One region of the uncultured Merdimmobilis sp. genome, then DNA from elsewhere that is predicted to be linked to it. Evidence: riboswitches for the same ligand, from Rfam matches in the RefSeq annotation. Region 1 holds a riboswitch; the other holds the start of a gene.

Region 1 (4,467 bases):
GGCCGGGGAGGCCGCAATCGGCCACCAGCACCGATTTTTCATAGAGCCCGGCCTGGCGCAGGGCCTCCTGGACCCGGGGGAGCTGCCGGCCGCTTTTCATCAGCACAAACCGGCCCGGCTGGGTCAGCTGTTCCTCCATCCCTTCCTTGCCGGCGGGGAGGATGTGCAGAGGCTGGTTCATGGTGGTGAGGGGGAACCTGGCGGCGGCTGCAGCTGCGCAGAAGCTGGGCACCCCAGGGATGACCTTCACCGCATAGTCCCCAGCCAGAAGCTCCATCAGGTAGGAAAAGGTGGCGTAGATGGAGGCATCCCCCAGGTTGAGCATGGCCACATCCAGACCCTGGTCCAGCTTTTGGGCGACCAGCCCCGCCAGATGCCGGTGATTTTCTGTGAGGGCTTTGGGGTCGGTGGTCATCAAAAAATCCAAGGGGAGGATTTCCTTGTCTGAGAGGTCCGCCGCCCCCTGGGCGATGGAAAGAGCTAGCATGTGTTCCCCTTTGGTGCGGGGCACCGCCAGCACCGGGCAGCGGAGGATGGCCTTTTGGGCGGCCAGGGTGAGGAGTTCAGGGTCGCCGGGGCCAACGCTGACCCCCCAGAAAACGCCTTTGTTCATGGGCGGATGCCCTCCTTTGTTACAAACGAAATAACCGGCCCGCCTCCTCGCTGTAGGCGAGTGCGCCGGATTGGTTGCTGAAAACCACCGCCTCCACCTGGATCCCATCGGCCCGGCGGCGGGTGTGGTAGAGAATCTGTTTGAAAATGGAATCGAGAACCGGCTCCCGAAGGCCGGCGTCTTCCAAAATGGCGAGGCACTGGTCGGCGGTGGGGGCTTCCATCAGCTGGCAGATGCAGTTCTGGTTGGCCCCAGCCATCCCCGCATGGGCGGCAAAGACCTCCCGCCGGCCGTCGGCATAACGGGAATGGGTGTTCATCACCCCGGCGGCCAGCTTGACAAATTTGCCCAGGTGGCCCACCAGGTACACCTGGGTGAAACCCATCTCCACCGCAAAATCCAGGGAATCCCCCACAAAGTTGGAGATTTTTACCACCGGGATTTCCCGGACCGGGGGATGGGCCTTCAAAAAGTCCTCCCCGTAGTTGCCAGGGGTGAAGATGACCTCTTTGCAGCCGGCGGCGGCATGCATCTTTAGCTCCACTTGAATGGTGTCTAAGAGGGCTTGGAGGCTTTGGGGTTCCACTACGCCGCTGGTGCCCAAGATGGAGATCCCCCCTTCAATGCCCAGCACCGGGTTAAAGGTCTTCTGGGCGACCGCTTCCCCGCCTGGAGTGCTGATCACCACCGAGAGGCCGCCTTGGTAGTCCAAACTGCGGCAGACTGCCTCCACCTCCTCCCGGATCATCCGCCGGGGGGTGGAGTTGATGGCCGCAGCCCCCACCGGTTGATCCAGGCCGGGGCGGGTGACCCGGCCCACCCCTTGGCCTCCGTCGATTTCCACACCGGGGTGGGCACAGGGGGAGACTCTGGCATAGATGAGAAGGCCATGGGTGGCGTCGCAGTCGTCCCCCCCGTCCTTGCGGACGGCACAGGAGGCGAAAGAGGGGGAAAAGGCTGCTTCTTCTATGGGCACGGTGACGGCCAAACCCTTGGGTAACACAAGGGTTTCCTCCTGCGCCATCTGCTGGGTCAGCAGCATTTTGGCGGCGGCCTTTGCCGCTAAGGCGGCGCAAGCGCCGGTGGTGTATCCACAGCGCAGTTTTTGGCGGCCCCGCTGCAAATATTGTTCAAATGCCAAGAAAATCCCCCCTTTTAAAAGAAAAGACCGCAGCATGCGGTCTTTGGGCGCCGTTTTGTCCTGCTATGGAACCATTGTACCAAAAAAAGCCTGTGAGGGAAAGGAAAATCCTCCTACAAAACCTCCCGCAGGTGGGAGAGGTACAGCTCCCGGATGGCGGGGACTTCCCCCAGCCCCTCCAAAGCGCAGCGGACGGCGATGCCGGCCCCTTCCAACTGGTTTTTCCAACTGTCCGGCTCTTCCCCGGCCATGTCGTTGATGGCGTGATCCCCGGCCACCAGCATCAGCGGAACAAGGAGGGCTTTGGTGTACCCGGCCCTTTGCAGCCGCCGCAGCACCGAATCCACCTCCGGGTAGCCCTCCACCGTGCCCACAAAGACATCCTCCCGGCCAAGGTCCCGGAAGACGAAGTCCAGGGCAGGGTAGATGCTGTTGGCCGGATGGTAAGTACCGTGGCCCATCAGCACCAGAGCCTCCCCTTCTGCGACAGGGTGCCGGCCTAGGACCGCCTTGGCCACTGCCAGCAAATCCCCGGTGGTGTGCAGGAGGGGGGCAGTCAGCGAAAGGGATGGAAAGCGGGGGCGGTATTCCTCGATGAGGGCGCGGAGTTTGTCATACTCTTCCCCGGGGATGAGATGAGAGGAGAGGACAGCCACGTTGGAAAACCCTTCCTCCACCAATTTGTCCAGGGCCTGGGGGACCGAATCCACCTGGATTCCCCGCCGCTCCAGCCCCCGGAGGATCACCTTGCTGGTGAAAGCACGGCGAATTGGGATAGAAGGGTAGGCACTAGCCACCTCCCGCTCCAAGGCGCCTATGGTTTTTTCCCGGGTGCCGTCGTGGCTGGTGCCGAAACTGACCACTAAAATCGCTTGCTGTTCCATAAAAATCCTCCGCGTCGTTTTTTGGCTGGTGTGAATGAAAAGGGAAGGCGCGCCCGCCGCGTGGAGCAGGGGATGGCAGGGCCATGACTCTTGCTGGGACAACCTGCCAGAAATGGAAAAGGCCCCCGGCTTACCCTGCGCCGGAGGTCTCAACAACACCAATAAGGCGGAGTTTTCCCCGCCCAACCGGCTGCCTTTGTCGCTCGCAAGAGGCGCCTTCCCTGAAAAAAGCTGTCCGTATTCTGGCTTGGGCCTTCCCAGTGTCTTTCCTGCGCCTTCCCAGTTTCCCAGTGGCATCCAGCAGGAGGACTTGGCCCTTACAGCGGCGGGACCGCACGGGATTTGCACCCGTTTCCGAACTACAGCTTTTTTGTTTGTGTATATACAGCGAGGAGAGGGAGATTTCCCCCAAAGATCGCTTGCGATCATTGTAGCATCTTGCCGGAGGGGAAGTCAAGGAAAGCCATCCCAGAGCGGGCAAGTTGTTCCCATCACCTAATATCCCATGGGGGATAGGGTGTCAAATAGGAGGAGTACGGCCTTTAGAACGGTTTTGAATCAAACAAACCGGGAAAAGTGGCAAGGCGTTCGCCGCTGTATAACGGCAGCGAAACTGCCGCTATGCTTTTTTTCCAATATAAAAGACGTAACCATAATACTGTTTATACTTAGCGTATAACTCCACTTCGTATTTGTCGCCTGCCACATAAGCTTTGACCGTTTCGCTGCCGGGATATTTTTCAAGAAGCGCTTTTTCCGCAGCCTCCCTGGGAATAAAGTAATGGTCGGTCCAGCAGGTTTCGGGAAGGGTAAAGGCGGCTACAAACTGGTATCCAATTTGCTGGAGGATGGAAACATTGCCGCCAACGGTATCCAGCTTGCTGCCAGCATCTGCCCAAAAAGAGGCAACTTCAGAAGGGCGGTCTTCGGTGAGCCAGGATGGGCAGGTGACCGCCACATAGCCGTCTTGTTTGAGAAAATCCTTCCAATAGGTCAGGGCCTTTTCAAAGCCGATTCCGTCGATCATCCCTTCCGACCAAATCAGGTCAAGTTCGCCCTTTCCAAAGGGGAGATTCTCCGCCGAGCCGACCATTCCGGCAACTCGTTCCTCCAGTTGAAGCGTTTGGACAGTTGCACCGAAGCGTTCGATAAAGCTGGGAATCATATCAACTCCGGTAATATGCCCGGCGGTATTTTGTGCGAGGACTATCGTTTGGCCGCCGGTTCCGCAGCCCAAATCAACGATGCGGGAATTTGCATCCAGATTATCCACAAATCCCAGGGCGCGGCGCGTCATCTCCGAGCTGCCAGGGCCTTGACGGTCCAACCCAATATGGGCTTCGATCAGCAAATCAAACATGGATGGTTCTTGAAAGTTCATTTTTAGCTCCTTCCTTATTGAACGGTCATTTCACAATTTTCATACCGTTCGGCCTTTACAGATGTTTTAAAGTTTGAGGTGAATTTGAAATCGGCCATATTTGTGCCCTATAATTATTGGGCATAGATTGTATGAAATATAGCGGACAGGCAAGAAAATTCCAGAAAGGGCGGTTAAAAACGATATACATTTTAGAGAAGAAACGGGATAGCAACTTAACCCCTTATTTTTGTTTGTTGTCCTCTGTGATCAGCTATAAATACAGTCGAATACAGGCATCATTGTGGGAATCCACTTATTAGACTTTCTGTCATAAAATTTTGTGTCTGAGTTGACAGCAAACGGGATACCGGCATTTGTTAACTGTTGGGTCATGTAACTGGAAAAGACAACCTGCTCCTCAATTGTATAGTCATTCCCATCGTTATAATTTCCTGGCATCCATGCT
Region 2 (4,467 bases), on a different contig from region 1:
AGGAGCTTTTGGACTTCGCCCAGAAGGAAAATCGCCCCGGTCTGCTCTCCAAGCTGGAGGAGATGGGCCCGCCCCCCTATCAAAAGCCAGTGGACACCATGATCCTCCGCTTCGGGCTGACCATGACCCACAGGGACGCCTGGAACGGAGACGTCTCGATGCGCAAAAAGATTTTCCGGGCGGCCTTTGCCTCCAAGGAGTACCGGGCGGCTGACCTGGCCCGGTATCTGAAAGCCACCTCTTTTTCCATGAAGAACCTGTGGTGGCAGGCCGTGGAGGTGGATTTGAAGCGGGAAGCCCCGGACCTTAGCATCCCCTGCATCTACATCCTGGGCCGCAACGACCAGATTGTGCTCCCCCAGCTTTCAGTGGAGTACTATGACCTTCTCAAAGCGCCTTACAAAAAGCTGATCTGGTTTGAGGGCTGTGGCCATTCGATGATGTACGAGCAGCCAGAGAAGTTCCAGCAGGTGGTCGCCGAAGAATTGATGCCCTTTGTGCCAAAGCTCCCAAAGCCCAAAGGTTAACGAAAAAACCCCGCCCCTGCCGTATTAACACGGCAGGGGCGGGTTTTGTTTGGATTCATCGCCTTGAGAAACCTCCAATCCCCCTTTCCCCCAACAGGTGAAAACAGGGAAGGCCCCCGCGCCGCCCAAGGTATTCCTCCACTGCACTGCTGGGATAGAAGCCTCCCTCAGAAAAAAGTTCCCCTGCCGCAAGTTAACGCCAAACTAGAAATTGAGTCTGAAATGAGCCTGTCTTCTGGCAAAAGGGGACTATTCCGGTTTCCTCAGCCCAGCCCGTCCCGCCTGGGGCAAACACACCCCTCTCCATTTCCACATATCCTGTATTGTGGCCTCCTAAAATGGTACAAATCCCCACTGCCGCCAGAAGCCGACAAGACTGCCCGCGATCTCCCTGTTTTTGAACCGGGCCGTGGCCAGCAGGCGGCCTGGGTTCATTTCCTCCAATAAAGGGACCACCCCCTTATTTCCAAGTCCGCCAAAGGAAGGAGAAGGACAATGGAGACCTCCAACAACACCACCATGTGTGCAACCGTGTGCAGGGTGCAGCGCTGCTGTCTGTGCGTCTGTGACCACTGTACCAACCAAGAAGTCCTGGTGCATTCCAACTGCGCCTGCCGCTTCCACGTGGGCGACAGGGTGTGCATCCACTACAACGGTGTGATGACCCGGAGCATTCCGCCCCAAATCACCGCCGCCTGTATTGAGCGCATTTCCTGCTGACCAGCCATGGTTCCGAAATACCCTGGCCTCTTCCGAGAGGCCGGGGTATTTTCTCGGCCCTGCGCTGCAAGACAGTGTGGCCCCATCCATTGGGGCGGATGGCCAAGCCCCTTTGTTTCCCTTGGTTTTAGGGATTTTATCCCCTTGCCGCTTGTGTTTCCCTTCCCCGCTATGCTATACTGAACTCAAATTGAATCGGTGCATCGGCCGCCGGCAGCTTTGCCCGCGGCCAGGAAACGGGTTGGAATCCCGTGCGGTCCCGCCGCTGTGTTAGCTGAGTCCGCCGCAACATGCCACTGGGAGACTGGGAAGGCGCGGTTTATTGGATGCTGGAAGCTTAAGCCAGAATACAGGATGCATCGAAATTGCATGAGTTCTCTGCGAGCGACGGAGAAATTCTCAGGCGTGAGTGCATTTGCGGCAGGCCCCTCAAAAAAGAGGGGCTGTTTTTGGCGCACCTTTGTCCCTCTGCCCATGAGGTTTCAAACCCCCGACTTAAAGAGAGCCGGGGGTTTTTCAATTCTCCCCCGGCAGGAACGAAATCTGCCGGGATATCCGGCAAGAGAAAGGGAGAATCCAATATGATGCACCTGAAAAACATGCTGCTCTCCGCGGCGCTGGCGGCCCTTTTGGTCACGGCCGGCTGTTCTGCTGCCAGCACCGGTACCCCCTCTGGGGCTGGCGGCTCCTCGGAGCTCACCCTCCGGGTGGGGACCACCGCGTCGGCGGACGGCTTCAATGCCATGACCGAAAATGGCTCTTTTGGCAAGCTGAACTACACCGGCTTGTGCGCTGCCCCCTTTGTAACCACCGATGAAAACGGGGAAGTCCAGCCCTACATGATGACCTCTTGGGAGATCAGCGACGACAAAAACACCTTGACTGCCACCTTTGCCACCGACAAAGGGGTCACCTGGCACGATGGTGAGCCGGTGACCATGGACGATGTCCTCTTCACCTTTCGCTACCAAATCCAGAAGAAAAGCGGATACTGCACCGGCTTGACCGCTGTGGAAAAAATAGACGATACCACCGCCAAGTTGACCTTTGAGGACGGCAAGGCATTTAACGCCCTCAACAGCATGGCAAACTTTGTCAAACTTTCCCCCAAGCACGTCTGGGAGAAAGTGGATGGCGATTATAAAGAATACCAAGGGGAAGACGCCTCCATCGGCTGCGGCCCATTCCGCATGACCGGCTACGATCCCGAAGCCCAGGTGATCACCTACCAATCGGTGGGCGAATACTTTATGGGCACCCCCGCTTTTGACAAAGTTACTGTCAAGACCTACGACAGCCACGACGCCCTGGTGATGGCCCTGCGCACTGGGGAGATCGACGCCATGTATGATTACTCCAATTCCTTGAGCGCCACCATGGCCCCTTCGGTAACCGGAGTGGAAAACCTGAACCCCGGAATGAGTGACAACCCCGGCAACTACCAGCTGGTCTTTGGGTTTAACCAAAAACCGACCGACGACTTGGCATTTCGCAAAGCGGTGCGAAGCGCCTTGGATTACGAGCTTCTGCGCACCTCCATCGGCGGGGAAGACGGCCAAATCCCCGGCACCGGCATTGTCGCCCCACCCAACAAAGGCTTTGACCCCAGCCTTCCCAAGCTGTCCCAGGATCAGGAGGCAGCCAAGGCCATTCTGGAAGAAGGGGGCTACCTGGATAAGGACGGCGACGGTTTCCGGGAATTGCCCGATGGCAGTGAAATGAACGTCCTCATCACCCCTCAATACAACAAGACCCGCCAACCCTTATACCTGCGGATCGCAGAAATCCTCAAAGCCAACCTGGAGGAGGTAGGCATCCGCACCACCTTGGACGAGGAGAGCGTGCGCAACGCCGACCATGCCACCCAAGTGCGCAAAGAGGGCACTTACCAGCTGTACATCGGCTACACTTCCCCAGGCGTAGCTATGTACGACACCGCTTTTATGTACATCATCCAAAACGACAGCAACCCTTGGGGAACCTGTACCCTGCCCGCTTTTGTCGCAGCCTATGAAGCCAAGCAACAAGGCAGAAGCTATGAGGAATACAGCGCGGCCATGAAGGACCTTCAAGCCATTGCGGACCAGGAGGTCATCGGCCTGGCCTTGTGTTGGGACAAGGCCTATTTCCCCTACCGGACCGACCGGTTTGAGGGGTTCACCAACATCCCCGGCTGGGGGGTAATCAACAACAAAACTTGGTTCAGCGTCCGCCCCAAAAACGCCTAGCCTGCCCTTTAAAAGGGTTTCCTGGGCAACTTGATAGAAAGGAATGCTGACCTATGGCAAAACGCACCCTGCTGGGGCGGCTTGGGGAATCCGTCCTAATTGTGTTCTGCATTGTCACCCTCAACTTCTTCCTCATCCGGTTTATGCCAGGGGATCCGGTGCTCCACATCATCGGGGAGGAGGAGTACTACAACCTGGAGGTACACGCCCCCCAGGTCATCGAAGAAATCCGCGGGGAATACGGCCTCAACCAATCCCTCGGCCGGCAGTATCTCACCTACCTGGGCAAAACCGCCCGCCTGGATTTCGGCAACTCCTACCGGACCAAGGCCCCGGTGCTGGAGACGGTGCTTTTCCGGATGAAATGGACCCTATTCCTCGCCATTCCGGCCACCGTCATCGCCGCTTTCCTGGGCGGGGCGCTGGGCCTGTGGGCGGGCTGGAAGCCAGGAGGCAGATTTGACCTGGCGGCCACCCCCTGCTTCCTCCTCATCTCCACTGTGCCCACCAACTGTTTGGCCATCCTCTTTCTCATCTGCTTCGCTTTCCAGCTGGGGTGGTTCCCCATCTCCGGTATCACCTCCGGCGGGCTCACCGGCTTTGCCAAGGGGCTGGACATCCTTCACCACATGGCGCTTCCCCTTGCGGTGCTGGTCTTATATAAGACCTCTTCCAACTACATGCTCATGAAGAGCACTGTCTCCCTCATCCGGCAGGAGGATTATGTATCCACCGCCATCTCCAAGGGTCTCTCCCAAGGGAAAGTCCTCTCCCGCCATGTGCTGAAAAACGCCCTCTGCCCTTATCTCACCTCTATTTGCATGCAGTTCGGGGGAATGTTGGCGGGTTCCATGATGACCGAGATCGTCTTTTCCTGGAAGGGGATGGGCACCTTGATTTACGACGCAGTAAACGCCAAGGATTTCCCCATGCTGCAAACCTGTTTTCTCCTGATCTCCATCTGCGTAGTGGCCTTTAATCTGATTGCGGAT

What was found. A riboswitch is a leader RNA that binds a small molecule or an ion and turns the genes downstream of it on or off. The one in region 1 is predicted to bind cobalamin.
Region 2: it holds a riboswitch for cobalamin, as region 1 does, so the genes downstream of both, RDQ42_RS05165 (ABC transporter substrate-binding protein) here and RDQ42_RS03800 (sirohydrochlorin cobaltochelatase) in region 1, are expected to answer to the same signal.

The regions. Positions count from the first base shown of each region.
Region 1 covers NZ_CABRJC010000004.1:53,250-57,716, forward strand. Annotated here, with positions in the region: gene cobI (precorrin-2 C(20)-methyltransferase) at 1-613, opposite strand, end outside; gene cbiD (cobalt-precorrin-5B (C(1))-methyltransferase CbiD) at 633-1,754, opposite strand; gene RDQ42_RS03800 (sirohydrochlorin cobaltochelatase) at 1,868-2,638, opposite strand; cobalamin riboswitch at 2,853-3,043, opposite strand; gene RDQ42_RS03805 (class I SAM-dependent methyltransferase) at 3,258-4,019, opposite strand; gene RDQ42_RS03810 (glycoside hydrolase family 5 protein) at 4,269-4,467, opposite strand, start outside.
Region 2 covers NZ_CABRJC010000007.1:46,097-50,563, reverse strand. Annotated here, with positions in the region: gene RDQ42_RS05175 (alpha/beta fold hydrolase) at 1-527, shown strand, start outside; gene RDQ42_RS05170 (hypothetical protein) at 1,023-1,247, shown strand; cobalamin riboswitch at 1,432-1,621, shown strand; gene RDQ42_RS05165 (ABC transporter substrate-binding protein) at 1,829-3,475, shown strand; gene RDQ42_RS05160 (ABC transporter permease) at 3,529-4,467, shown strand, end outside.